2 regions of the Methylophaga thalassica genome follow, and region 1 is predicted to be linked to the other one. Evidence: riboswitches for the same ligand, from Rfam matches in the RefSeq annotation. Region 1 holds a riboswitch; the other holds the start of a gene.
What was found. A riboswitch is a leader RNA that binds a small molecule or an ion and turns the genes downstream of it on or off. The one in region 1 is predicted to bind thiamine pyrophosphate.
Positions count from the first base shown of each region.

Region 2: it holds a riboswitch for thiamine pyrophosphate, as region 1 does, so the genes downstream of both, thiC (phosphomethylpyrimidine synthase ThiC) here and QQL60_RS00090 (TonB-dependent receptor) in region 1, are expected to answer to the same signal.

Region 1 covers NZ_BSND01000003.1:11,404-26,439, forward strand. The annotation lists gene QQL60_RS00090 (TonB-dependent receptor) at 1-1,456, opposite strand, end outside; TPP riboswitch at 1,523-1,627, opposite strand; gene QQL60_RS00095 (hypothetical protein) at 1,716-2,045, opposite strand; gene cysB (HTH-type transcriptional regulator CysB) at 2,091-3,011, opposite strand; gene QQL60_RS00105 (sulfite exporter TauE/SafE family protein) at 3,116-3,916, shown strand; gene QQL60_RS00110 (sulfurtransferase TusA family protein) at 3,904-4,134, shown strand; gene QQL60_RS00115 (phosphoadenylyl-sulfate reductase) at 4,131-4,829, shown strand; gene cysD (sulfate adenylyltransferase subunit CysD) at 4,841-5,743, shown strand; gene cysN (sulfate adenylyltransferase subunit CysN) at 5,744-7,189, shown strand; gene QQL60_RS00130 (catalase) at 7,391-8,839, shown strand; gene QQL60_RS00135 (DNA-deoxyinosine glycosylase) at 8,880-9,416, opposite strand; gene QQL60_RS00140 (DUF3465 domain-containing protein) at 9,416-9,859, opposite strand; gene QQL60_RS00145 (nitrite/sulfite reductase) at 10,168-11,820, shown strand; gene QQL60_RS00150 (DUF934 domain-containing protein) at 11,807-12,286, shown strand; gene QQL60_RS00155 (symmetrical bis(5'-nucleosyl)-tetraphosphatase) at 12,305-13,177, shown strand; gene QQL60_RS00160 (hypothetical protein) at 13,251-13,397, shown strand; gene nusB (transcription antitermination factor NusB) at 13,398-13,850, shown strand; gene thiL (thiamine-phosphate kinase) at 13,909-14,877, shown strand; gene QQL60_RS00175 (phosphatidylglycerophosphatase A family protein) at 14,861-15,036, shown strand, end outside.
Region 2 covers NZ_BSND01000004.1:344,280-359,315, forward strand. The annotation lists gene QQL60_RS06520 (ABC-type transport auxiliary lipoprotein family protein) at 1-553, opposite strand, end outside; gene QQL60_RS06525 (adenine phosphoribosyltransferase) at 652-1,167, shown strand; gene QQL60_RS06530 (flagellar protein MotY) at 1,172-2,017, shown strand; gene QQL60_RS06535 (cation:proton antiporter) at 2,094-3,974, shown strand; gene QQL60_RS06540 (hypothetical protein) at 4,041-4,940, shown strand; gene thiE (thiamine phosphate synthase) at 4,915-6,390, opposite strand; gene QQL60_RS06550 (thiazole synthase) at 6,383-7,180, opposite strand; gene thiS (sulfur carrier protein ThiS) at 7,182-7,397, opposite strand; gene QQL60_RS06560 (FAD-dependent oxidoreductase) at 7,387-8,466, opposite strand; gene thiC (phosphomethylpyrimidine synthase ThiC) at 8,466-10,277, opposite strand; TPP riboswitch at 10,379-10,484, opposite strand; gene QQL60_RS06570 (Smr/MutS family protein) at 10,577-11,131, shown strand; gene QQL60_RS06575 (DMT family protein) at 11,162-11,512, shown strand; gene QQL60_RS06580 (SPOR domain-containing protein) at 11,592-12,746, opposite strand; gene QQL60_RS06585 (YiiD C-terminal domain-containing protein) at 12,855-13,298, shown strand; gene murI (glutamate racemase) at 13,381-14,166, shown strand; gene QQL60_RS06595 (hypothetical protein) at 14,177-14,662, opposite strand; gene QQL60_RS06600 (NADH:flavin oxidoreductase/NADH oxidase) at 14,664-15,036, opposite strand, start outside.

The DNA of each region.
Region 1 (15,036 bases):
CGACGTTTATACCTCCAGCTTTGTAACCTCGAGATAAAGTCGTGAAGGCCATGTGATCCTCATTAAGATGATATTCAAGACCTAGCTTTCCACCAAACATCCAGTCGTTTGGATCATCTTTAAGTCCTGCAGAATCTTTATAGTCTGCATCCCAATACTCAGCGCGTAACCCGCTAATTAGTTTGAGATCTTCTGTCAGAGCGGTATCCAATTGACCATATACAGCGGTGTTTAGTGTTTTATAGGCATTTTTTGTGACAAATCCTGTTACAGCATCACTATTAATAGCATTTGAATAATAAGTACGATCCAAGTTCTGACGTTGTTCTGAAATATATAGTCCAACTGTCCAATCCGTCGTATCAGCAAAAACACGTCCATTCTCATTTGATAATGCACGGAATTCTAAAGCGGTGTTTTCACGTTTACGCTTATATTGATCGAAACCACTATAAGGACAGGTGAATGCATCGTTAGAGTCATCGGAGTCTACACAGGTGGCATCAACTGGAAATTGTGATTTATAAGACCAGTCATCATCGTAACTATATTCAAGATTGGATTTTGAATAACTGAGGCTGGATTGTAATTGAACTTTGTCATTAGCATGGTAATCTGCTTTTAAAGCAAAGGCATTAGTATTTTGAGCATCCTTACCTGGCTGGTCTGAAAAAGTGTTGCGACTGTTATCAAGTGTGAATGCATCGTAACCATTGTCAATATTGAGATGCAATACGTTAAGATCGATAGTCAGGTCATCAGTGGCAAGCCATTTTAGGTGGCCTCTGGCAGTGATTTCATCACGGTTTTGAGTATTATCTCTACCTAAAAAGTCGTTATCCATGTAGCCATCAGACTTATAGCTGTGAACAGAAAAACGACCAAGCAAAGTATTATCAATTAATGGACCACCAACAGCGATACCTTCAGCATGAGTATTATAAGTGGCTAAAGTTGATTCAAACTTCATAGCAAGATCATTTGTCGGTTCAGTACTTTTCAAGTTGATGGTGCCCGCCATTCCGTTTGCACCATAACGTGTGCCTTGAGGACCACGCAAAATCTCGACTGACTCAATATCAAATAGAGTTGCAGCACCACCACTTCGGCTAAAGTCGATGCCATCGATATACATACCTACCGAAGGGTTGAGTGGTGCTTGGAACTCACTTCGTTCACCAATACCGCGAATCTGAAAATACTGGCCTCGTGACGCACCGCTGGAGACATTGACATTAGGAGCGAGGTTAAGAACGTCCTCAATATGTTGAGCGCCACGAGATTCGATGGTGTCTTGATCGATCGTCGTTAAACTAATCGGGGTGTCATGCGCATCGTTAGGACGAAAGTCTGCACTGACGATCATCGATGGTAAGTCAGCTGGGGTGACTTCCGCCAAGGCCACTGGCGATGACATAGCCGTTGAAACAGCTATGGCAAGTGTTTTTACTTTCATGGTTATCCTTTTTTGAATCAAAAAGGACAGGGGAATAAATCGAGAGACACCAACGCGGTGTAGATGAAGATCTATTTCAGCCTGTCCCTACGCCAGTATTAACTGGATCAGGTTCATCGGGTCCGCTCTTTAAACGAGCATCTCAGGCTTTCGCCACCCCGAGGCATCATTCCTTATATTTATGCAGTCACATCCTGTGAATGGTAATTATTCTATTGTAATTACACTCTTTTTTCTAGCGAAAAGCTTGTTACGGTATTTATTTGGCGGGTTTGATACTGGCTATGCACTGAGGGCATACACGTAGACGGCTATTGATACGTTGCGTGGCGATTAAATCTTGTTGTGTTTCATAACAACGGGGGCAATAAAATACTGATTCCTGACCGCGACGATAACACCCCGATGAACCATCTAATTCAGGTTTAGCGAGGTATTCCCCCGATAATAATGTATCGGGTAAAACAGTCACTAATTGCTCAATTTCAGTATTGAGTTCAGACAGTAAATAGTGATGTTCCTCAGAGATAATGTTTTCAAGCTGCTTTATTAGCTGTCTTATTTTGGTATAGGAAGGTGATGTGTTCATTGATGATCCCAGTGAAAGTGAACTAAACAGATTATCTTGGCAGATTTAAAGACTGATGGCTTTTTCAACAGTCTTTTTATCAAGATGAGCCGCAAAAAACTCGATAAAGGCATACATATAACTTCGAAGATAACTGCCTTTACGAATACCCATGTGGGTAACACTGGGTGGAAATAAGTGCCTGGCATCCAGTGCCTGAAGAGGCGCATCTTTGTCAGGATCAAATGCCATGCTGGCGATAATCCCAATCCCCATTTCTAATTCAACGTAGGTTTTGATGACGTCGGCATCAGTCGCCGTAAAAATAACGTTAGGATGCAAGCCTTTTTCAATAAAGGCCTGATCTTGTTTGGCGCGGCCAGTAAAGCCCATCACATAGGTCAGAATTTCATATTGCGCGATATCTTCCAGACATAACTTTTTCACCGACAATAACGGGTGTTCAGGCGGAACAACAACACAACGATTCCATTCATAACAAGGCAGAATAGCCAATGATTCGAATTGAGCAAGCCCCTCTGTTGCAATGGCCAAATCGATTTTGCCTGTCGCTGCCATTTCGCCGACTTCGGTCGGCGTGCCTTGCACCATATTTAAATGAATATTCGGGTAGTGTTCGGAGAATTTTTTAATGGCACTAGGTAAGGCATAACGGGCCTGGGTGTGTGTTGTACCAATTGATAAAGTACCGGATTGTTCGGTTTTACTATCCGCTACTAACTGACGAATATTGTCGACATCCTGCAAGACTCTCTCAGCCATCTCTATGACAGACTGACCAATCGGGGTAATGCCGGTTAATCGTTTACCGTGTCGTTCGAATATCTGTAATCCAAGCTCATCTTCCAGTAACTGCACCTGATTACTGACGCCGGGTTGTGAGGCGTGTAATGCATTTGCTGCAGCAGAGATACTCAGATCCCTTCTGGCTATTTCACGGACATATTTTAATTGCTGAAGCTTCATCTATATATGATTTAGTTATAAAGATAGTCAATAATATTCATTGATAGAATATTACGCTTTGGTAAACTTGTCAGCATTTTCGTAATACATAAGGCGTAAAACAAATGGAATGGGGCTTTCTTCTTGCTGGACTATTTGTCGGCATTATGGTCGGCATGACCGGTGTGGGAGGCGGGTCTTTAATGACACCCATACTCATTTTTATTTTTCATGTGCAACCAGCTATTGCTGTTGGTACGGATTTGTTATTCGCAGCGATCACCAAAGCAGGTGGTATCTGGTCTTACTGGCGTCATGGCGTAGTCAAATGGCATATCGTATGGCGTCTGGCTGCGGGCAGTATTCCAGCAACACTGGCAACGTTGTGGTTTATGAATGCAACAGGAATGCATGATGGCAACCACAATGAAATTATTACAAAAGCGCTCGGGGTAGCGTTGATTTTGACCTCTAGCGCATTATTACTCAAAGCGCCTTTAGGCAGATTATTGCGTTCACAGGAAAGTCATCCTGTGGTGAGTGCGCTTTATGATATTCGCGAAAATGAATTAAATAAGGCCATGATTACGGTCATAACTGGGGCACTGCTTGGTGTAATGGTCACGCTCTCATCGGTGGGAGCCGGGGCGCTTGGTGCAGTGATTTTGTTGTTTTTGTATCCACGCCTGAAAGGGGTGGAAATTGTGGCGACGGATATTGCTCATGCAGTGCCACTGACATTTGTAGCAGGTCTCGGGCATTCTGCCGTGGGCACGGTAGACTGGTCCTTATTAGTGTATTTATTAGCTGGATCATTACCAGGCATTTTTATTGGTACGCATCTAGGGGTTCGTATTTCGGATCACATTATGCGTCCATTGCTGGCCGTCATACTTGTATTGGTGGGGATAAAATGTCTGATATAAAGCAAGTCGATTTAACCCTGTTTGGCTGCCCGATGCACTATATCAAAGCCAGAGAAGCCTTGCAGAAACTGGCATTAGAACAGTCAATAGATCTACTGGTGAATACTGGTGATGCCGTGGATGAAGTATTCAACAGCTTAACCCAGGATGGGCAGCAGTGTGAGATCACCTCAACAGAGGGATTAACCACAACAATTCGTGTGAGAAGAAAACAATGAATGAAATAAAACCGGCTCTAGCCGCCAAAATTGATGCTGTCATCGCAGTGTTAAAAGATATTGAACAGAATTATCTCCCTGCCACGCTGGCAACCAGCTTTGGTGCGGAAGATATGGTGCTGATGGATTTAATCTGCAAACATGCACCGGGCATCGACATTTTCACTCTTGATACTGGGCGTTTGCCAAAAGAGACGTATGAGCTGATGCAAACGTTGAATAAACACTACGATAAAAAAGTCGACGTGTTTTTCCCCAACACCGCCGATGTTGAATTATTTGTCACCAATAACGGACCAAATGCATTTTACGACAGTGTTGAATTAAGAAAACAATGCTGTGGTATCAGAAAAGTAGTGCCGTTGAATCGTGCTTTATCTGGCAAAAAAGCCTGGATTACCGGCATGCGCCGTTCACAGTCGGTCACTCGTGCTGAGTTACCCGTGTCTGAGTGGGATGATGATCACGGCTTACAGAAATTCAGTCCTTTAACGGACTGGTCAAATGGCAATGTATGGGCTTATTTAAGAGCTAATGATGTGCCTTATAACAAATTACACGATGAAGGTTACGCCAGTATTGGCTGTGCGCCTTGTACGCGAGCTATCACCATGGGCGAAGATATTCGTGCCGGACGCTGGTGGTGGGAAGATCCAGAAAATAAAGAATGCGGCTTGCATGTCAAATCTAACTAACGAGAAAGATAATGACTGAAAAACAATTAACACACTTAAAGCAGTTGGAAGCAGAAAGCATCCATATAATGCGTGAGGTGGCTGCTGAGTTTGAGAATCCAGTAATGCTGTATTCAATTGGTAAAGACTCAGCCGTCATGTTGCACTTAGCGATGAAAGCTTTCGCGCCGGGTAAACCCCCATTTCCATTGATGCATATCGATACCACATGGAAATTTAAGGAAATGATCAAGTTCCGTGATGACCGGGCAAAAGAACTGGGTTTGGAACTGTTGGTTCACACCAACGAAGAAGGGCGTGCGGCGGGCATTAATCCATTCGATCATCCTCGTTATACCGACATCATGAAAACTGATGCCTTAAAACAAGCGCTGGATAAATACGGTTTTGATGCGGCATTTGGTGGGGCTCGCCGTGATGAAGAAAAGTCACGTGCTAAAGAGCGTGTTTATTCATTCCGTGATAAGAACCATCGTTGGGATCCCAAAGCGCAACGACCAGAACTGTGGAATATCTATAACAGTAAAGTGAATAAAGGTGAAAGCATTCGTGTTTTCCCTCTGTCAAACTGGACTGAGCTGGATATCTGGCAATACATTTATCTAGAACAAATTCCAATTGTGCCGCTTTATTATGCTGCTGAACGTCCGGTTGTTGACTACAACGGTCTGACCATCATGGTCGATGATGATCGTATGCGTATTCCTGAAGGGCAGGAGCCACGCATGGAGAAAGTACGTTTCCGTACTTTAGGTTGTTATCCGTTAACGGGCGCGGTGAAATCATCAGCAGACACCTTGCCTGAAATTATTCAGGAAATGTTGCTAACCACGACATCTGAGCGTCAGGGGCGTGCGATTGACCATGACCAAGCGGGTTCTATGGAGAAGAAAAAACAAGAGGGTTATTTCTAGATGACTACTGAATCAAGTTCATATCAATCAGATAGCCTGATTGCCACAGATATTGAAGCGTATCTGAAGCAGCATGAAAATAAAGAAATGTTGCGTTTCTTAACATGCGGTAATGTGGATGATGGTAAAAGTACCCTGATTGGCCGTCTTCTACATGACTCGAAGATGATCTATGAAGATCAACTGGAAGCCGTCACACGTGATAGTGCCAAGTCTGGTACTACGGGTGAACAGGTGGATTTAGCTTTATTGGTAGATGGTTTACAGGCGGAGCGTGAGCAAGGCATTACCATTGACGTTGCTTACCGTTATTTTTCTACCACCAAACGTAAATTCATCATCGCCGACACACCGGGGCATGAGCAGTACACGCGTAATATGGCAACAGGGGCATCCAGCTGTCAGTTAGCGGTTATCCTGATTGATGCACGTTATGGGGTTCAAACACAGACGCGCAGACATAGTTTTATTGCCTCATTGTTAGGCATTAAACACGTGGTTGTTGCCATCAATAAAATGGATTTGATGGATTATAGTCAGGAAGTGTTTGATAACATCCGTCACGACTACACTGAGTTCTCACGTGAGTTAGAACTGGAAGATATTCACTTTGTGCCGATGTCTGCGTTGGTGGGTGATAACGTCGTTAACCGCAGTGAAAAGATGGACTGGTATCAAGGACAAACCTTGATGGAGATTCTGGAAACGGTTGATGTTGATAAAGATCCCAACTTCGATGATATGCGTTTCCCTGTGCAGTTTGTGAATCGTCCAAACCTGAACTTCCGTGGTTATTGTGGCACTCTGGCATCGGGTATTTTGAAGCCAGGTGATGAAGTGACAGTGTTGCCGTCAGGTAAAGAAAGTAAAGTAAAAGCGCTTGTCACTTACGATGGCGACTTGGATCATGCTGTGCCGGGTGAAGCCATTACTGTCACATTAGAAAATGAAATTGATGTCAGCCGCGGCGATATGCTTGTTCATAGTAATCATCATCAACCACATGTATCAAGCCAGTTTAAAGCAATGGTTGTGTGGATGACCGAGCAACCATTAGTGTCAAACAAGCAGTACAGTATTAAAGTTGGTGTCAGTGATGCGGGTGGTTCCTTAACTGGGATTGACTATCAAATTGATGTGAATACGCTGGAGCATAATAAAGTCAGCGAACTCAAACTAAATGAAATTGGTTTGTGTGAATTTTCACTGAATAAACCGGTTGTGTTTGATTCATATAAACGCAATCGTACTACTGGTGCCTTCATCATTATTGATCGTCTGACGAATGTGACCATTGGTGCCGGTATGATTACGGATGCCGTTTCAGGTAGTCATGAAGTCGTGGCTGCAGGTGAGTTTTCTGCTTTTGAATTAGAGTTGAATGCACTGATTCGTAAACATTTCCCTCACTGGGATGCCAAAGATTTGAATCAACTTCTCAAATAAAAGCACGATAAAATCTTATCGCAGAATAAAGCCAGTCAGTGTTTGCTGACTGGCTTTATTGTGTCCGTTAAAAATATATAAATCGTTTTTGTCGATTAATAGGAACATAATAAACAATTATACAAATCGTTTTAAGCTGGATAGACTTTGTTGTGTGCAATGAATTTGCTCAACATAATTAGCAGCAGCAAGGAATAAATGATGACTAAAAAAGTTTTGACGACATCAGCAGGAGCCCCTGTCTCTGATGATAATAACAGTATCAGTGTCGGACCAAGAGGACCTTTGACTTATGACAACCACTACACCTTCGAAAAATTGGCTCACTTCAACCGTGAGAGAATTCCTGAACGCGTGGTCCATGCACGTGGTACCGGGGCTTACGGAACCTTTACCCTCACCAAAAGTTTAAAAGAATTTACCATTGCTGATTTCTTGCAAAATGAAGGTAAAAGAACGGATGTGTTTATTCGTTTCTCGACAGTAGGTGGTGGTCAGGATTCACATGATTTCGCCCGTGACCCACGTGGCTTTGCCATAAAGTTTTATACCAAGCAAGGTAACTACGATATGGTGGGGAATAATACTCCAGTGTTTTTCTTGCGTGATCCAAGTAAGTTTCCGGACTTTATTCACTCACAGAAAAAGAATCCGCGTACCAACTTGCCAGATCCTCGCATGGCTTATGAGTTCTGGGCTAATTATCCTCAGGCCTTACATCAGGTCACTATTTTGATGTCTGATCGGGGGATTCCGGCTTCATACCGTAATATGAATGGGTACAGCTCTCATACTTATAGCTTCTGGAATGAAAAGGGCGAACGGTTTTGGTTTAAATGGCACTTTAAAACCAATCAGGGCATCAAAACGCTACGAGCAGAAGAAGCGGCAGTAGCGGATCCTCATGGGGCACAACAGGATTTGGTGGAGGCCATTGACCGTGGAGATTTCCCAAGCTGGACGGCAAAAGTGCAGATCATGACGGAACAGAAAGCGCGTGATGCGGAGGTTAATCCGTTTGATTTAACCAAAGTATGGCCGCATGATGAATTTCCACTGATTGAGGTGGGTCAGCTAGAGTTGAACCGTAATGTGGATAATTATTTTGCTGAAACCGAACAAGCGGCTTTTGCACCAAGTAACTTTGTGCCGGGTATTAGTTCATCACCTGACAAAATGTTGCAAGGAAGGCTGTTAGCGTATCAGGATGCTCATCGTTATCGAGTGGGGGTGAACTACAATCAGTTACCTGTTAATGCGGCAAAATGTCCGGTCAATCATTATCAGCGTGATGGGGCTATGGCGGGCTTGTGCCCGGCGGGTGGACATCATCATCAGACAAGTGGTGCAAACTTTTATCCGAATGATCGTGATGATGGTCCGGCACCGGATCAAGCTGTGGCAGAACCTCCGATGCCTGTGGAAGCGGGGGCCTGGTTGGATCGCTTTGATACTGATGAAGAGGATCATTACACACAAGCGGGCAATTTGTTCCGTATTATGAGTGACGATCAAAAACAACAATTAGCAAATAATATTGCTGGTGGACTTGGGCAGTGTGATGCCTCTGTTCAACAACGTATGTTAGCTCAGTTTGAAAAGGCTGATCCGGACTATGCTGCCAGAGTAGCGGCTGCACTACAGGCTTAAATAGTCTGAAACTAAAGGGGCGTTAAATACGCCCCTTTATTTATTGGATAAGTTGCTTGATGCTGCTTAGTTGTTCACGCCAGATGATCTGTTTTTTCTCTAAAGAAATAGCCGCATTAGCAGGACTGGTGGATGGCAGACGAGATGTCGTGATGTTCTGCCATGGTTTTTCTAAGCTCGCCTGAACGTATTTCATATAAATTTGTTCTGCTTTAGCACCATTAAAAAACACAGCCTGAATATTGGGATGAGCCTGAAAAAAGGAATTAAAGTCGTTGGCTTCAATAGAGTCAGGCGCAATATTGCTATCCAGGCTGCCTGATCTGTCGCAGGCCTTTAACACATCCCACACTGCTACGCGATGTTGCGTCAGCAGTTCACAACGTTGCTGATATGGCCAGCTTTTTTCAATAGCAAACAGACTTTGCATAATTGACCAGAAAGCATTGCGTGGATGAGCATAATATTGCTGTTGCCGAAGTGATTCTAATCCCGGCATAGAACCGAGAATGAGAATTTCAGCTGAAGGCTTGGCGATCGGTGGAAAGCTGTAACAGCGAGATTCATGAGCTGACATTATTGATACAACTGACCCTTGTAGCGTATCCAGCCATGAGGATGTTTATTGTCAGGATCATGATGAGTCCAATGAATGACACCGCCTTTGTCATTCCACTCATATTCACCAAAAACATGTACTTCATCGCCGACTTTCAGAGCGTCAATACGTGGTGCCAGATCAATATTATGAGCAATCAGGACCGTCAGCTTATCCGGCAGCGTGATAATAAAACGCTGATGACGACTGCCTTTAGTATCGTCTGGGAGAATGCGACTAACGACGCCACTGACTTCAACCAGAACATCACTTTTTTGCTGTTGGTAAAGTGACGAAATCGATGTGGCTTCAGGACTGTTAACATTTTTATTGTGTGGCTGATAATGACTGGCTCCCCAAATCAGAAAGCCAAAAGCGATCACCAGCCATAAACGTTGTTTTTGTCGACTTGCTTTAGACATGCAAGATTTCCTGATCAAAAAATATATTCAGTATAACCAGTTTACAGTGAATTATAGAGAGCAGTGAGAACAGCAAAACAGATTGACTCAGGAGTGATTAAAACTGAGATTCGCCCGTTAAGTGACGCGCACAATTAAAACTGACAGCAATCACTAGCGATAAAACGATATTTTATGGTCGGATTAAACCATAGAGATGACGGGGTATTAGTCAATTAACTAATATAGATATTGGTATTTATAATTTCCTGTTATATATCGCCAGCGTTATAATAGCGAGTCCGGTATTAAGAGTTTAGAGAGCTTAAATGTATCAATACGATAAGTATGATCAAACGATGGTTGAGCAGCGGGTCGCACAGTTCCGTGATCAAACACGTCGTTTCTTGGCGGGTGAGCTGACCGAAGAGCAGTTCCGTCCTTTACGACTGATGAATGGTTTATATATTCAGATACATGCACCTATGTTGCGTGTTGCTATTCCTTATGGACTGATGTCATCCAAACAAGTTCGTAAAATCGCGGAAGTCTCACGCCGTTACGATAAAGGGTTTGTTCACTTCACTACGCGTCAGAATTTCCAAATGAACTGGCCGAAGTTAGAAGATGTGCCAGATATCCTTGCTGAACTGGCTACTGTACAGATGCATGCCATTCAAAGTAGTGGTAACTGTATTCGTAATACAACGTCTGATCAGTTTGCGGGTATCAATGCCAATGAGATTGAAGATCCACGTCCATGGGCAGAAATTATTCGTCAATGGTCAACCTTTCATCCAGAGTTTGCCTATTTACCGCGTAAATTCAAAATTGCGGTCATCGGTTCTGAAGAAGATCGTGCTGCGACAAAACTACATGATATCGGCTTACATTTAGTCAAAAATCATGAAGGTGAAATTGGTTTCGAAGTGTTAGTTGGCGGTGGTTTGGGACGTACTCCAATCATTGGTCAGCAAATTAGACCGTTTCTTGAGAAAAAAGATCTGCTGTCTTATCTGGAAGCTATCTTGCGTGTTTATAACCGATTGGGCCGTCGTGATAATAAATACAAAGCGCGTATCAAGATTACTGTTCGTGAGCACGGCATTAATCATATTCGTGAATTGGTTGAAGCCGAATGGGTGCAAATCCGTGACCAGCTTGAATTGAATCAGAAAGAAATTGACCGTGTTAAGTCTTATTTCACTGAACCTGAATATGAAGCTGACGCGGCTGCAGATGAAAGCTATGAAAAAGCACTGGCGGAAGATAAGGCGTTTGCACGTTGGGCTAAACAAAATACGTTTGCTCATAAACAGCCTGGTTATCGTGCCGTTTATGTCTCACTGAAAGCGCCGGGTATTGCGCCGGGTGATGTCACATCTGACCAGCTTGAAGTGATTGCGGATCTGGCTGATGAATTCAGCTTCGGTGAAGTTCGTTCAACCCATAACCAAAACCTGGTTTTTGCTGATGTAAAACAAGCAGATTTGTATGCGTTATGGTTAAGACTCGAAGCAGATAATCTGGCAACGCCAAATATTAATACACTCACTGACATTATTTGCTGCCCAGGCCTGGACTATTGCGGTCTGGCGAATGCTAAATCAATTCCTCTATCGAAACAGATCGCGGAACGGTTTGGAGATCTGGATTATCTGTATGATTTGGGTGATATCAAGATCAAGTTCTCAGGCTGCATGAATGGATGTGCTCATCAAAGTGTTGGTCATATCGGTATCCTGGGTGTCGATAAAAAAGGTGAAGAGTGGTATCAATTCACGCTTGGTGGCAGTTCAGAAGCTGATGCATCATTAGGTGAACGTTTAGGTAAGGCTATTCCTAAAGAAGAAGTCGTTGATACTGTGGGTCATTTACTGGATGCTTATGTTGATTTACGCCATGAGGATGAGTCATTCCTGGCCACTGTCCGTCGTTTAGGTGTTGATCCATTCAAGGAGCGTGTATATGCAGATAATTAAAGATCGTGAAATCGTCGAAGATAATTGGACACATCTGGATGATGATGCAGATCTGGTTGCTGGCAATATTACCGTCTCCTTAGCTCGTTGGCAGGAACAACATGAAACACTGGTCAAGCATAAAGGTGAACTGGGTTTACGTTTAAGTGGTGATGACCCTCTGGAAGAAGTAGTTCCGGATTTGATTCATTTTTCGTTAATTGTGTTGGTTTTCCCTGCGTTTACAGACGGACGCTGTTATTCCTTCGCTCGTTTATTACGTGAGCGTTATGGCTTTAAAGCTGAAATCCGTGCACAAGGTGATGTATTACATGATCAGCTGTTTTATATGTCACAGTGCGGAATTAATAGTTTTGAACTGGCGAATCCAAATCGCATCGACAAGGCATTGACCGCTTTTGATGACTTTAGTGAAAGTTATCAAGCCACAGTGTTGCGTCCTGAACCGCTCTATCGTCGTCGTTAGGTTTCAGTTCTCGTCTATATGGCTGTATATGCGATTGGTGATGTTCAGGGCTGTTACGATGAGTTAGTCAAAATGCTGGATCGAATTCAGTTCGATCCAGCTGATGATCAGATATGGTTGGCTGGTGATCTTGTCAACCGAGGGCCTAAATCCGCTGAAGTCTTGAGATTGGCAAAACAGCTGGGCAATAGTTGTGTCGCCGTTTTAGGAAATCACGACCTGCATTTACTGGCTAATGCTGCCGGTGTGATTGAGTATCAACACCATCTGGACACGATTGAGCAAATCCTCTCAGCACCTGACAGAGATGAGCTTATCGATTGGTTAAGACAACAGCCCTTGTTTTATCACGATCCCGCTATTGATTTTAGTATGGTACATGCGGGTATTCCGGCCGAATGGTCAGTAAAGGAATCACTGGCGCGCGCGGCAGAAGTTGAAACCGTATTAAAGAGTGATAACTGGCGCGATTTTTTTCAGCATATGTATGGTAATAAACCTAAACGCTGGACACCGGAGCTGAGAGGTTGGGACAGATTACGCTTCATTACCAATTGTTTTACCCGGCTGCGTTATTGTCATGAAGATGGCCGAATCGCCTTAAAGTTTAAAGGGGCACCGGAAGATAAACCGCTGCATCAACGTCCCTGGTTTGAAATGCCCAATCGGTTAACAGCCAATGACCGTATTGTGTTTGGGCATTGGTCTACCCTGGGGGTGGGTCGTTATGGCAATGTGTTTTCATTAGACAGTGGCGCTGTGTGGGGAGAAACACTGACGGCAGTCCGGATTGATCAAGAGCCATATGAATGGATAACGGTTGAAGCTGATGCGGCTAGTTTACCTTTCCCTAAAAAAAAGTCGGATAAAAAGCGGAGACGTTGGCTGTAGGTATTGGTTCGCCACTGCTCTGTGAAAATGAGTACAATATATTTCATATTGATTAATTTCTGGATTAAAAATAATGAGTGATGTCACGAGCTATTCCGCTGACGTATTTGCGAAAGGCGAGGAGATGGGGACTGACACTCACCTTTTCAGCGTTGCTAAGGCAGCCACTGGAGTGATTGAAATGGTTAATGGTTTAAAACAAATTGAGGCTGGCAAATAAATGGCCACGGGATTACCCAGAACAAAAGCACGCCGAGCGGCTGTACAAGCGCTCTATCAGGCTCAAGTCAATGGTGAAGCACCACAAAAAGATACACTTGAGTTTGTTACCGCCGAATATGCTGACAAGATTGATAAGAAATATTTTGTGACGTTAATCGATGGTACGCTCAAGTATCAGGGCGAAATTGACGCTGAGCTCACCAAAGTGATTGATCGTGACCTGGACAAAATTGACCCTGTTGAAGTGTCGGTTTTACGTTTAGCCGTGTTTGAATTTATGCATTTGCCGGAAATACCTTACCGCGTTGTGCTCAATGAAGCTGTTGAATTAGCCAAATCATTTGGTGGTGAACAAGGCCATAAATACGTCAACGGTGTATTAGATAAAATGGGCGCGCGTCTGCGCACGCATGAACATCAGGCAGCAAAAGCTGCACGTCAAAAGAAATAATTAAGCTCAAGGCCTGAATCCTGCAGGATTCAGGCCTTGATTACTATAAGGTTTCTGTGTGGCTTTAAACGAGTTCTCTCTGATAAAACAGTATTTTGCTGATGCAACGCAAAAACGCCAGGATGTCATTGTTGATATTGGAGATGATTGTGCTGTCTTGTCCTGTCCTGAAGACAGTGATATTGCTATTTCCATTGATACCTTAGTTTCAGGCGTTCATTTTTTTGCCGATGTAGATCCGTTTACACTGGGTCATAAATCACTTGCTGTGGGCTTAAGTGATTTGGCAGCGATGGGAGCAACACCAGCCTGGTTTACACTCGCGTTAACATTACCTGAACTGGATGAAAACTGGTTATCGGCTTTTGCTGAAGGCATGGCTGCATTAGCTAGCCAGCATAATATTCAACTTGTGGGCGGTGATACCACGAAAGGGCCTCTGACCATCAGTATTCAGGTTCATGGGCTGGTGAAAAAAGGCACGCAGCTACGACGCAGTCAAGCAAAGTTATCCGATAAGATTTATGTCAGCGGAACACTGGGTGATGCCGGGGCAGCTTTACAAAAACGTCTATCATCATGGCAACCCTCAGAACTGACAGAACAAGATTGGCTATTCCTCAATAAACGGCTTGAGCAACCAAGCCCAAGACTGGCGATTTCACAAAAAATCTTACCTTTTACTCACGCAGCAATTGATATTTCTGACGGTTTATTAGCTGATCTTGGTCATATTCTGGAGACGAGTGGTAAGGGAGCCAGAATTAATCTCGGTGCTATTCCCTTATCTTCCAGCCTACAAAAAATCGATAGACAACAAGCGCTAAAGTTTGCACTGAGTTCAGGTGACGATTATGAACTCTGCTTTACCGTGGCGGCAGATCAAGTGGCTGCCGTTGAAGCATTAAATCTGGATATTCAACAAATTGGTGAAATTATCGATGAACAGGCCATTGTTCTGCTCGATGACGATGGGAAACCCTCGATATTAGATATCACTAGCAAAGGATATGACCATTTTGCCTAAAGTGACCTTTAAACAATTATTAGAAAGACCAACGGCATTTTTAGCTTATGGGTTTGGTTCAGGTCTTGCACCTAAGGCGCCCGGGACATTTGGCACTTTGGCGGCTATCCCTGTTTTCTATTTGATGCAGTCCTTACCTATGGCGAGTTATCTCTTGCT
Region 2 (15,036 bases), on a different contig from region 1:
CATTACTCGGTGTCGCTTGTTCGATATCCACATCAACACGTAAGCCTGTTTGAAACAGTAATTTCTCAGGGTTATCCGCTGCTGTCATGAAAAATTGCATCTCAATAACAGATTGAGGTGAATAAGCCGGCCGTTTTTCACCATAAAAAGCCGTTACTGCAGCGTCCATAGTGAAATCAGCAGGCACAGAGTCATCAGTGACCACTTTGCTGAATTGACCGCTCTTCTGTAACCAGCGTTTAAGAATATTGGTAAACATCACTTCCGGATCCACCAGAAACTGATGGGGATCAACGGCCTTATATTCATTTTCTCCAACACGGAAGATCAGAGTTTTACTTTTAAAATGTGGGACAACACGTACCGGATTAAGTCGCAATACACGATTGCTAGGAAAGTCAGCAGCCACATCAGGCCGTTCAACGTCCAACACATAATAACGTGGTGTCATATCCACTTCTTTCTCACCGCCGCCCCAGCTAAAACAAGAACTAAGCAGCAGAGATGTCGATAAAATAAAAACAGAAAAAAACAGTCGGGAATATAAAGTCAAAATGGTTCCTTTTGTAGTTAATTCGTTTGTCATTAAAAAGCGGACGATTACTGCCGATATAATAGACGCTGATCGCCAATTCGCTCAATGAGATTATTATGCAAAAGCTGAAAGCTAAAATCAGAGACATCCCAGACTTCCCTTCACCAGGCATTGTATTCAAGGATATTACGCCATTGGTACAAGACCCGCTGCTGCTCAAGGAATGTATTGAAGAATTAATCCGTCCGTTTAAGCAAGAATCCATTACCGCGGTGGCGGGAATGGAAGCAAGAGGATTTATTTTTGGTTCTCTGGCGGCCTGGGAGCTAGGTGTTGGCTTTATTCCTCTGCGTAAGCCAGGTAAATTACCTTATGATGTTCAGCGTATCGACTATGCACTTGAGTATGGCACAGCATCATTAGAAGCCCACATCGACGCGATTAGTGCCGGTGACAGAATTTTAGTGATTGACGATGTGCTGGCTACTGGTGGAACGGCTCGGGCAAGCTGCGAATTAATCGAACATCTGGGTGGCGAAGTAGTCGCCTGTGCCTTTGTTATGGAACTTGGTTTTTTACAAGGCCGTAACAATTTAACGTCTTACCCTATACACACGCTAATAAGTTACTAAAATCATGTTGAAATTGATTATTGCCTCGCTGTTGTTTACCAGTTCTGTTTATGCCGAAGAGTTTCAGGCTCCGGTCACAGATACCAATTGGAACGTTATTGAGTCACCACTTGAGTGTTCGCTCATGCAAACCATACCCAGCTTTGGTCAGGCAGGTTTTTATCGTCGTAATGGTCAGGCATTACAACTAAAATTTATCACTGACAGCCTTTCAGCCGAACAAGACACCGTACTGTTAGAAATGTCTGCAGCGCCCTGGCAAAACACAGAGCAATACGACACATTAGCCACCTTGCCGACCATATCCGGTCAACGCGAATTTATTTTTGACGGAGTATTAGCACAACAAGCACTGGCAAAAATGCAGGATGGCCGTTTCCCGATCATCCGTTATCAATCTCAATCTTATAATGGCGATACCACGGTGAAGTTATCCACGGTGAAGTTCAATGATTCCTTACCCGCATTTCAACAGTGTTTAAGCAATCTATATCCAGATAGCTTTGATGAAATCAGAAAACTCACCGTTTATTTTGAATCAGAAAAAGCTAATCTGGACAAAGCCTCTATAAATGCGCTCACACGGGTAGCTGAGTATGTAAAAGTGGATGACAGTGTGAATCAAATCATCATCACCAGTCATACCGACAGCTTTGGTCGTAAACGCTTAAATGTGCCGTTATCAGAAGCACGGGCTAAAACCATTCGTGACTTTTTTGTTAGCAAATATGAAGTTCCAGCAGAGAAAATCGTACTGCGTTCCTTTGTTGATCATGATCCCGCTGCAACGAATAAAACCCCAAAAGGACGAGCCTATAATCGCCGGGCTGAAATTGAATTAGTCAGGTAAAAGTCTTTTCGACAAAGCTAATTAGTGTCACCATTACATACCGTTTATTACTGCTCCATTGAGCTAAAGGAAGAGAATGAATCAAGAAGCAGTCATGGCACTGTCAGTTATTGGAATTATCGCCATCGTATGTCAGTGGCTGGCCTGGTGGATTAAATTACCCGCCATCGTTCTGCTATTAATCGCAGGTATTATTCTTGGTCCGGTAACCGGCTGGTTAGACCCTGAAGGCTTATTTGGTGACTTACTATTCCCTACAGTGTCTCTGGCCGTTGCTGTCATTCTGTTTGAAGGAAGTTTGACACTTAAATTTGAAGAAATACGCGGTTTACAAAAAGTTGTTCGTAATATTTTAACTCTTGGTGTGCTCATCACCTGGTCCGCCATCGCGGTTGCCACACATATTCTGTTGGATTTCCCCTGGGCTCTGGCCATTTTATTTGGTGCCATTATGGTGGTAACCGGTCCTACCGTTATCGTCCCCATGCTGAGAACCGTTCGGCCAAATGCCAAAATTTCGAATGTGTTGCGTTGGGAAGGTATTGTTATTGATCCACTCGGTGCCATTCTTGCCGTTTTGGTGTTCGAAGTGCTTTTATCCATACAACTTCAAGGACATGCAGAAGTTGGTCATACCCTTTATATGTTCGCTAAAACCATTGCTGTGGGTTTGGTAATTGGTGCGACGGCAGGTTATGGTTTTGGTCTGTTACTGCGCCGACATTTATTACCTGAATACTTGCACAATGTGGCGGCTCTGGCACTAGTCTTTGGCACCTTTGCCGTATCGAACGAAATTTCGGAAGAATCGGGTTTGCTTACCGTTACCGTGCTCGGTATCTGGTTGGCCAATATGAAAAACGTGCAAGTTGAAAACATCCTCGACTTTAAAGAAGATCTGAGTATCTTTCTGATTTCCGGCTTATTTATCTTACTTGCTGCACGCCTTAACCTTGACTCATTTACCCAGCTTGGTCTGGGTGCGGTCATCCTGTTCTTATTTATTCAGTTTGTCGTACGTCCAGTGAAAGTGTTTCTCTGCTCGATTGGTTCAGACTTAACATGGCAAGAAAAAGCGATGATCAGTTGGATTGGGCCACGCGGTATTGTTGCCGCAGCGGTGACTGCATTATTTGCTCTTCGTTTACAGGACATTGGTTACGATAAGGCCGACCTGCTAGTACCGTTATCGTTTGCCATTATTATCGGTACCGTTCTTGTACAAGGTGCTACCGCTAAATTTATTGCAAAACGTCTGGGTGTTGCCGAACCTGATGACAGTGGTTTTCTTATTGTTGGTGCTAATTCAGTTGCCCGTGTGGTGGCTCAGGCATTAAACGATAATGGCTTTAGAACCCGTCTCACCGATGGTAGCTGGAGCAATGTCAAAGAAGCCCGTATGAAAGGCATGGATACTTACTATGGTAATGCGGTGTCTGAACATGCTGACCGTCACCTGGATCTTATTGGACTGGGCCAAATACTGGCACTAACGCCACAGAGCGAACTCAATGCACTGGCGTGTATGCGCTATAAATCGGAATTTGGCAGTAACCGCGTTTACTTTTTATCAACTGATAAAGAAAAAGATAAAGAACGCAGCATCGTCAAATCGCGAAAAGCTATCAGTCATGACTCGCATGTGCTCTTCGGCAATGAAATTACCTATGCCAAAATGGCCAGCCTGATTTCAAAAGGCGCCAAAATAAAACAAACCAAGTTGACTGAAAACTTTAGTTTTGCCGATTACTTGCGTGAACATGGTCGCCGCGTCACACCATTGTTTGCATTTAACCCCCGCAAACGTCTGCGCTTTTTTACCGCTGCAGAATCATTGCAACCAGAAATGGGCTGGACCATTGTCGCTCTGGTGCAAGATGAAGGCGATCTGACCCCAGCTGAAATGAGTGGACCTGAAGTCGATGGCAGTCTTGATGAAAATCGTTTGCCTTCATAACAAAAGATTTCATGATCAAAGCCGATATATCAACTAGGAATAAATGGTTGAGGTAGATGCAACACCATGGCTGAAGACAATAACGACATTATCGAAGAGGCGACTGATGAAAGCCCTAGTCCCGAACCGGAGCAAAGGTCAGAGCGCGATAACGATAGTAAAGACAAAGGCGATAGCAAACAGAAGCCAAAATTACTTGGCCTATCGACATCGCTACTGATAAAAATCGGGATTGGTCTGGCAGCTTTATCGCTCATCGGTGGTTTAGCGGCTTTTTTTCTGATGGGTTCAAATGATACTGCTGAGGAAGCCGATCCTATGCTCATTGAAGACGGTGATGCCGTTTCGGAGTCAGATGTTACAGATCCTGTCTCTGCAGATAACGAGGAAGAAACAGCCTTACCTCCCGTTGATATCGATATGGAAAGTGACGAAGAAGAAAGTGTCACACTTCCCACCGTGGTAAAAAAACAAACCGATGAAAATGGCAATATTATCCCATCGGATAACCTGATCGATCCTCTGCCAGATGTCGATAATTCAATGGCGGCCACAGATACAGCGCCCGAGTCAGCTCCGACAGTCAATGATACATCAACGGGAACCGATGCCTCGCCCACTAACAGCTCAGGAACAAATACAGCAAGTACAGATACAACTTCGCCGGACAAATTGCTAAAAGAAGTCATGGCATTACAGCAGCAATTGAATAAACAACAATCGACAAACCAGGAGCTGATTAAACAAATCCAACAATTGTCGAATGAAAATAAACATCTCAAAAATGAAGATCTGACAGCCAGTGACTATGTTGCTCCTGAGACACCCTCATTTACTGATGATAAGCAAGCCGAGTCCAGCGGCGATAAACTTATTCAGTATCAGGAATACCGCTACAGTCAGCAGCATAAACTGGATATCGGACCACAGTGGGGAGAGGTTAAACCTGATCTGGGTAAGAACTGATCTCTTGCCACAAATCCAATAATTGTCGCGTGACTTTTTTGTAATCATTCGCTTGCGTAATAGCTGTAATCATCGCGACCGAGCCGACGCCAGTGGCCTTGAGTTGCTCTGCTCGTTCAAGGGTAATGCCGCCGATAGCCACAACTGGATAGTGACTTTTTAATAAATCGACCCATTGTTGTAAGCGCTCTATGCCCTGAGGAGAAAACGGCATCTGCTTACTGGTAGTTTCATAAATGGGCCCCAAAGCAATATAGCTTGGATTCACGGCAAGAGCTCGAGCAAGCTCCCAATAAGAGTGCGTAGAAATACCCAATCTCAGTCCTGCCTCAGCCAATGTTTTTAAATTGGCATCATGCAGATCTTCCTGCCCCAGGTGCACACCATAGGCACCCAATTCGATCGCTGTTTGCCAATGGTCATTGACAAAAAACCGTACCGATTTATCGTTTAAATAAGCTAGAGCAGATACGATTTGTTGTTTTGTCGACTCATCATCCAAATCTTTTACCCGCAGTTGTATGGTATTAATCCCCTCATCAATAAGCTTTTCCACCCAATCTGCTTTATCTACCACCGGATAAATACCTAATTCCGGGCAATTGGGGAAATTAAAGGTCTGCCCAATCAGTTCAGGCTGATAACAAAGCTTAGGAAAATCCACTAAGGCAATATCTTGCTGACTATGACTGATGACCTGATACGGCCCAGCCTTTGCTGAAAGCCGTATGCCACGACTCACATAAGCCTTGGCAAGCACAACGGCATCACGTATGTCTTGTCCACAGGCAAGCTGTGAGGCCAATGCAGAGGCTAATACACAACCTGTGCCACGAACCTGGCTTACTGTTTTATCGTTATAAAGATAAAAATCCGCTAACTCAGATGAAAAATAATCTATTGCTAAGGCGCTCTCAGCATGTCCTCCTTTAATCAAACACGCTGACACACCTTTTTGACGTAATGATTTCGCCCCGTCTTCCACACTGAGATTCGTTCGTGTCAACGCCGCCAACTCAGGCAGGTTAGGTGTGACTATGGTCACTAAGGGAATAATCTCATCACGGATGAACGCTTTCACCTCATCAGGTACGGTCACACCACCACTGGTACTCGCAAGCACCGGATCTAAAATGACTGGCCCGCTAAAATCCAACAGCATTTCTTTGATGTATTGTGCTGTGATGATATGTGGAATCAGCCCGATCTTTATCGCTTTGATATCAAAATCGTTAATACAGTTTTCATACTGCGCCATCATCTTTGATGGACTCACCAGACCCAACTCTGTCAGCCCTTGTGAACTCTGCTCCGTTAACGCAGTGATTAATGGCAAAGGGTGACAACCGTGATTCTGCACCGTCATGATATCAGCGCTAATGCCAGCACAACCTTGCGGATCCAACCCTCCGATTAAAAGCACGGCAGGCTTTTGAACAGGATTATCCATGTTGTTGCCAGATTGGCTGATCTAAGGTCGGTGTACTGGGTTTGGCGTTATCACGTTTAGGCATCACCCCTGCTTCATAGGCCAAACGCCCCGCATTAATGGCATCCGCAAAAGCATAAGCCATTTTCTCTGGCTCCAGTGCTTCGGCAATTGCGGTATTGAGTAAAATTCCGTCATAACCTAACTCCAGTGCCTGAACAGCATCAGAGGGTTTGCCTATCCCCGCATCAACCAATAATGTGATGTCTGGCAAACGTTCACGAAGTGTCTTTAAGGCATAAGGGTTGAGCAATCCCTGCCCGCTACCAATAGGTGCTCCCCACGGCATCAAAACTTCACAGCCTAGATCCACCAGCTTCTGACATAACACCAGATCATCTGTGCAATAAGGAAACACTTTAAAGCCATCTTCAATCAATATTTTAGTGGCTTCAACCAAGGCAAACGGATCGGGTTGTAAGTTGTAACTGTCTCCCAATACTTCTAGTTTGACCCAGTCGGTATCAAATAACTCTCTGGCCATATATGCGGTGTTAACGGCTTCTTTTACACTGTAGCAACCTGCAGTATTCGGTAATAGGTGGCAGTTTAGCGACTCTATCATTTGCCAGAACTGGCCACCGCTTTGTTTATCTGCGGATGTTTGTCGTCGCAATGACACGGTAATCACTTCCGCCTTTGACGCTCTGATGGCGTCCACCATCACTTTCGGCGAAGGATAGAGTGCAGTCCCAATAAAGAGTCGACTACTCAGCGTTTGCCCATACACTTGCCAATTGGATGCTTTCATCTCAACCTCCACTAATCGGAGACACGATATCGATGCGATCTCCCGCTTGAATGACCACATCTTGCCAGCGTGATTTCGCTACCATTTCATCATTAATGACAATGACAAAGCGGCCACTAAAACCCTGCTTAGCTACAAATTCTGATACGGTCTGCTCGTGATTAATATCTAGCGGTTCCCCATTCAACTGAACCTGTAACATAAGGTTAGATGTCATATAACGCTCCAAACTTTATCTGTTCTTTATTCCCAGCCAGCACCTGACATAAATCATCAACGACAGCAGGTGCAAACAAATAACCATGCCGATAAAAACCATTAATGATGTAGCCCCAGTCAGTACGTTTTATGGTTGGCAGATTATCGGGAAGACCGGGTCGACAATGTGCCGCCATTTCCAGAATACGTGCTTCGGCAAAGCCTTTATGCAGGCTATACAAGGCCGACATTAACTCCAGGCCACTTCGGACAGTAAGCTGAGAACGATCATCACTTTCGATCACCGTCGCACCCAGTACATATTCATTATTTGGTCGTGGCGCCAGATAAAAAGGGTAACGTGGATGCATCAGCCGAATGGCATGTTTAAAATCGACCTCAGGTGCCTGTACTCTTATCACTTCACCACGCACACTGCGTAATTCAGCTAAGTTCGCTCTCCCGCCATTACCACGGCAATCCAGTACCGCATCAAACTCATCTGCTGAGCGCTTTAAATAAGCTTGTGTCAAACGTTCGATTTCAATGTGATTTAATTCACCAATATCAGCGGTTTTCACCCACTCAGCATGCGTTTCAATAAACGTTGTCAGCTGTTTATATAGCTGACGATTATCAATACAGGACTCTTGCTCAAACAACAGGGCTTGCTCAAAACGCTCAGCAAGCTCTGGCTCACGTTCGGCCAGCGAGGTTTTATCAAGACGCTGAAAATCTCCTGCTTCCAGCACATGATTCGCTCGCTGCTCAAAACGCCCCATTTCAGCTTTATCGCCCTGATGAGCGACCACCAACGTGCCATGATTCTGATAAAAAACCGGCTCGTCTAATTCACTCAACCACTGCGGCCAAAGCGCATACGAACGAAGCCCGATTGTTTTCACCAAAGGCTCTGATGTCACCGCTTCGGTTGCCGGTGCGACCATAGATGCTGCAATGAAACCAGCACTGTCTGTGCCGGTTTTATCGTCTTTAGATAACAAGCTTACTCGATAGCCTGCCTGAATCAGACGCCAAGCTGTCAGGCGTCCGATCAGGCCACTACCGATGATGAGATAATGGCTCATCAAACTTGGCGATAAATTTTGCTACCACCTTCCTTGAATTCCTGAGATTTCTCAGCAAAGGCGGCTTTCACATCATGCGAAATCTTCATTGAGCAGAACTTAGGTCCACACATTGAACAGAAATGCGCTACTTTCGCTTTTGGTTGCGGCAACGTTTCATCGTGGTATTCACGGGCGGTGTCAGGGTCCAAACCAAGATTAAACTGATCTTCCCAGCGGAATTCAAAACGGGCTTTAGAAATCGCATCATCTCGAATTTGTGCACCCGGATGACCTTTACCTAAGTCCGCTGCATGAGCAGCAATTTTGTAGGTAATGATGCCGGTTTTCACATCATCTTTATTCGGCAAACCCAAATGTTCTTTGGGTGTGACATAACAGAGCATTGCGGTGCCAAACCAACCAATCATCGCCGCACCAATACCGGAAGTAATGTGGTCATAACCAGGCGCGATATCCGTCACCAATGGACCTAAGGTGTAGAACGGCGCTTCATGACACCATTCCAACTGCAGATCCATATTTTCTTTGATCTTGTGCATCGGCACATGACCCGGACCTTCGATCATGACTTGCACATCATGTTTCCAGGCAATGGTCGTCAACTCACCTAAGGTTTTTAATTCAGCAAGTTGGGCTTCATCATTGGCATCCGCCTGCGAGCCTGGACGTAAACCATCACCCAGTGAGAATGACACGTCATAAGCTTTCATGATTTCGCAGATATCTTCGAAATGCGTATACAGGAAACTTTCTTCATGATGCGCCAAACACCATGCCGCCATAATCGAACCACCACGCGAAACAATACCCGTTGTACGGTTTACCGTCAGTGGAATATGCGCCAATCGTACACCGGCATGAATCGTGAAATAATCCACTCCCTGCTCAGCTTGTTCAATCAAGGTATCTCTGAACACTTCCCAAGTCAGATCTTCAGCAACACCATTCACCTTTTCCAGTGCCTGATAAATCGGCACCGTGCCTACTGGTACAGGTGAGTTACGGATGATCCATTCTCGGGTCTGATGAATATGTTTACCGGTAGATAAATCCATAATGGTGTCACCGCCCCAGCGGGTACTCCATACCATTTTTTCGACTTCTTCTTCAATCGACGAAGTGGTCGCAGAGTTACCAATATTGGCATTAATTTTTACCAGAAAATTACGGCCAATGATCATCGGCTCGGTTTCTGGATGATTGATATTGGCAGGAATAATGGCACGACCTTCAGCCACTTCTTTTCGTACAAACTCGGCTGTAATGTAGTGATCCATATTCTCAGGCAGCTCACCACGCTGTGCTAAGGCTTCGCGCCCCATACTTTCACGAATAGCAATGTATTCCATTTCTGGGGTAATGATGCCCTGACGTGCGTAATGCATTTGGCTGACATTCTTGCCCGCTTTTGCTTTACGAGGTAAACGACGGTGATTAAACAGTGGAATATCAAAATCCTGAGCATCTTGCTCACGGGTATATTCTGAACTGAACTGTGCTAACTGTTCAGTGTCATCCCGCTCATCGATCCAGTTTTGACGTATTAATGGCAGCCCTTTTTCAATATCAATGGTCGCTTTTGGATCGGTGTATAGACCCGAAGTGTCATACACAACAACAGGTTCGTTAGGAATAGCAGGCAAATCAGGATTGGCGTTGGGTGTATCGGTTAAATGAATCTGACGGAATGGCACCAGTAAATCGTCGCGGCTGCCTTTGATGTAGAACTTCTCACTCCCCGCCAAAGGCTCAGTCGTAATGCCGCTACGGTCTTTAATGTTAATAACTTTATTGGATTGTGTAGACACGTCTCTTCCCCTAAATGAAAACCACGACGGGGAAGATGAGATCGTTGCGCGAAAGCGAACAAGAAGACAGACACCAAACGAAAATGGATCTCGAGTGTAAAACAGGTGTCCTGCTTGTTTCCTACGGAGGTTCTAGCCTCTTCAGGTTCAACGGGTTTCATCTCAGCCTTTCCGGATTATTCCGGGCGGGCACCCCGACAAGTGATTCGCATGGTAAATCAAAAAGGATTTTTTGCACAAGCCTCATCTGGCACAATAGTCGCCAACTTTGACTTAAATCCTTAGGCAGCCGCACGCTCATGGCAAATAAAAATGACGATACCGATGAGGACGAATTTGCATTATTTCGCCAAGAAATGCGCGATGCTACCCGTATCCGCCAAAACCGTCTGATTCATAACAAACCCAAACCTGTTGCAAAAGCTATCCGGCAAAAAATTATTGATGATGAATATCAGGGTGAACCATTCTCTGATATGTTTTCTCCAGAAACCGTAGGCAATGAGGAATACCTCGAATACCGTGGCCCCGGTATTCAGCACAAACTATTCGGCAAGCTGCGTAATGGCAAGGTGCATATTGAAGCAGAATTAGACTTACACGGTATGACCATTGCCAAAGCCGAACCGACACTGTCCGAGTTTTTAGAGTTCTGCCAGCAGCAACAAATTCGTTGCGTGCGTATCATCCATGGTAAAGGCTGGGGCTCGCGTGATAACAAGCCTGTACTAAAGAGCAAACTCAATCACTGGTTAAGACAAAGTCAGAGCGTGCTCGCATTTTGCAGTGCGACGGTAGATGATGGCGGCACAGGTGCGTTATACGTGCTCCTTAAAAGATTATTTCATGAATAATGGCTGTTTTTATCGTTTAGGTTAGAGTTAATGAATCCAATACTGGTTAGTGTGTCCTTGCTGGTTTGCAGCAATATTTTTATGACGTTTGCCTGGTACGCTCACCTAAAAGAACTCAACAATAAACCCTGGATTATTGCCGCATTGATAAGCTGGGGAATCGCATTATTCGAATACTTATTACAAGTACCCGCCAACCGCATTGGCTTTACCATACTCAATGTGGGCCAGTTAAAAATTCTTCAGGAAGTCATCACCTTAATGGTGTTTATTCCCTTTTCCGTGTTCTACCTGAAAGACCCCCTTAAACTCGACTATCTATGGGCTGGCCTGTGTTTAGTTGGTGCGGTTTATTTTGTGTTTCGAAGTAAACTTACCTAAGTTACCGTGGCAAAAAACGGTTAAAACATATCAAGCACTCAGTCTAAATCTGTCTGGCAGCTTTAGTGCATCGTGCACGTCACGGTTGCTTAGCAACGGTGGTTTTTTGCATTTTATCTGCGGTGACCACAAAGCATGCTTGTTTGTTTTCAGCAAGATGCCGACACAAGGTTGTCGCTTCAGATTTTGCTGCGAAATTACCCAGCTGGAGGCGATAAAAATCCGGTTTTTCTGTATTTTCGACAGGTTCAGTAATCGTTGTCTCATATTTCTGAACGATAGCGGCTGATTTTTTTGTTAGCTGCGTTAATGCGATATCTACCTGCTGTCTTGACCTAAACGCCCCGACTTGTACACGGTAGACAGTAGTCATCACTGACTTTGGTTTTGTCTCTGGTTTTGTTTGTGTAGGCTTGGCAGGTTCATCAAGCTTTTCTGATAGCGGTTTTTCTCTTGTTTCTAACAACGAAGTGTCGACTGAAGATTGTTCTGCAAGAAGCTGATTTTCTTTATTTTTTACATTCACCTCATTCACTAAATCCGGCAAACCAGGTGGTTTATCCGTTATCAAATGGTTGTCGCGATTAGTCAGCATTAAGGCATTGGCTTTTTCAATCTGACTGCGGCTTAACTCGGTTTTCAGTTGTGCCTGCTTCACAATCGCCTGAGGCTGATTTTGTTCACTGGCCAGACTAAACCAGGAATAGGCAGCGACTTTATCCTGTTTAACGCCTTCACCATTCAGTAACATTTCACCCAGTTGATATTGAGCCTGAGGGTCCCCTTGTTTGGCTGCCTTTTCAAACCAATGAAAAGCCTTTTCTTTTTGATGATTAATGGCTGTTTTTGCCATTTGTTTGTCTCTGAATGCCTTAGTTAAGGTATCAGCATTCATCAATTCTTCTGCACTTAATCTGTCTCTTATGGCCATGCGGTCAATCATGGCTTGTTTGTGCTGTTTTTCGCTAGCTAACGTTAACCATGAATAGGCAGCGACTTTATCTTGTTTTACGCCCTGACCGTTTAATAACAAAATAGCTAACATCCACTGTGCTTCAGCGACATTGTTTTCTGCAGCTTGATGCCATGCCTGATAGGCGGTCTGAAAATCACCTTGTTTGTAGGCAGCAATGCCATCCTGAACGTCATCGGCAAACACATCTACAGTGAACAGAGTAAAGAAAAACAGTAAAGCGAGAATCGACAGCCATTGTATATGCAGAGATATTTTCATTATTGTGCGAACCTTTTCAACGCGCTGATGATCATCGATAGCGTAAATACTTTTTCACAAACAGAGAAGACGTTATCATTTTAAAAACACTTTTTGATATAAAAACTTATGACACCTGAACAGCTTCAGCAATATCTTTATCAACACATTCCTTTATCGGCGGCCATGGAGGTCTCTGTTGATCATGTCAGCCATGATAAAGTCGTGCTAAGAGCCCCTCTAACACCGAATATTAATTATCATGAAACCGTGTTTGGCGGCAGCGCATCAACATTGGCGATTCTGTCTGCCTGGTCATTATTAAATACTCGGTTACATCAGGCTGCTATCGAGTCTACGCTCGTCATACAACGTAATACGATGGAGTATGAAAAACCAATTAGCGGTGAATTTACCGCCACAGCGCAACTTGAATCAACACAAGACTGGGCTAAATTTCTACGCCATTTTTCACGTATGGGTAAAGCACGGACAACGGTTATCTCCATTTTGCATTACGAACAGCAACGCGCAGGATTCTTTCGCGGTGAATTTGTTGCCTTGACCAAATAATCCATTTTCAACCATCAGCAGATAGATACAGTACAATCGTCGTCTTTTTATTCATCCAGCGACGTATAAAACAGAAATTATCATGGCTGACGCAAGATCTATTGGCATATTCGACTCTGGTATTGGTGGCTTACCGATCGCTAAACAAGTCCGCTCTTTTATGCCAAATGAGAACCTTATCTACCTTGCGGATACCTTACATGCCCCCTATGGCGAGAAAACAGAAGCATATATTCTGGAGCGTTCGCTCAAAATTACTGACTATCTATTACAACGTAAGGTAAAAGCCATTGTTGTCGCCTGTAATACTGCCACTCTTGTCAGTATCAAAGCCTTACGTGAACGCTACCCTATTCCTTTTATTGGCGTAGAACCAGGCTTAAGACCGGCGGCTTTAAATACAAAAACTGGCGTGATCGGTGTACTAGCCACAGCAAAAACCCTGACCAGTCAATCGTTTCATGATCTTGCTCAACGCGTTGCCATGGGCGCAACCGTCGAAATTCAGCCTTGCCCAGACTTAGTGTTATTAGTAGAGGCCTTAAAGCTAAGTTATGAAGAAGCTTCCGCTACAGTACATGCGTATGTACAGCCGTTACTGGATAAAGGCGCCGATACCATTATTCTCGGTTGTACACATTTCACTCACCTCAAAACGGTGATCCAAAAAGTGGTTGGAGAAACCGTCAATGTCATCAGTACGGAAGAAGCCGTCGCCCGAGAAGTCAACAGACGACTTCAGCAAGAGAATTTACTCTCTGCTCAGCAGACACCTGGCTCGACCTTATTGTTAACTAACAGTGAACGAAGCAGATTCGAGCAGCAAGTTGAGACTCTTTGGGGCGAAGCCGCTATTGATACTTTCTGAACCTTTGGCCTTAAAGCTCTGGCAACGTTAGATCCGTAAAAACGGTTTCAGCTTTCGTTGTCATAAAGACCTGGGCATCATATTGCTGGACAAAACAAGCATTTAAGGTGACATCTTCATAAAGCCAATAGATAAACCCACCCTGTTCAACGCGCCGACGCCAGTTATAACGGCATTGCACCCAGCCATCAGCTAATTGAGAAATCAGCCTGGGCTCTGATTGAGCTGTTTTATATTCCAGTGTTTTGTTAGGCAAGGAAATACGGAAGCGGTCAATCATAAAATCCACTTGTTCATGGACAAGGTACTGAATCCGTTTCCCTTCAATATCATCACCGTGCTGATCAAGCAGAACTTGATTATCTAGCACCCACTCCGCAGGGGGAATATCGACCCGATATCGGTCAGGTAAATTCATACGCAACTGTTGATGCTGCTCACTTTGCTGACTTTTATCCCACTGCTTCACAATGGTTTGAACGATTAACATGGGCATTTTAAGTATTTTTGGACAAATCCATCTCCGTTAGATGCCCTTTTTGACCATGCGGTTCAGAACGCAAATACTGAGCAGGAGCTTCAACCATACCGTCCAGCTCAACTGCAGCCTGCCAGGCCCAGTGAGGGTTATATAAAATGCCTCTCGCCATAGCGATGGCATCCGCTCGTTCATCAGCCAATATTTGTTCAGCTTGATGTGGTTCAGTAATCAAGCCCACAGCAATCACTGGCATCGATATATATGGCTTAATCGCTTCAGCCAGTGGCACCTGATAACCTGCTTCGACGGGTATTTCTTGCTGTGGTGATAAACCTCCACTACTCACATGCAAGTAATGACAATTGAGCTTGTCCAGTTCAATAGCCAGT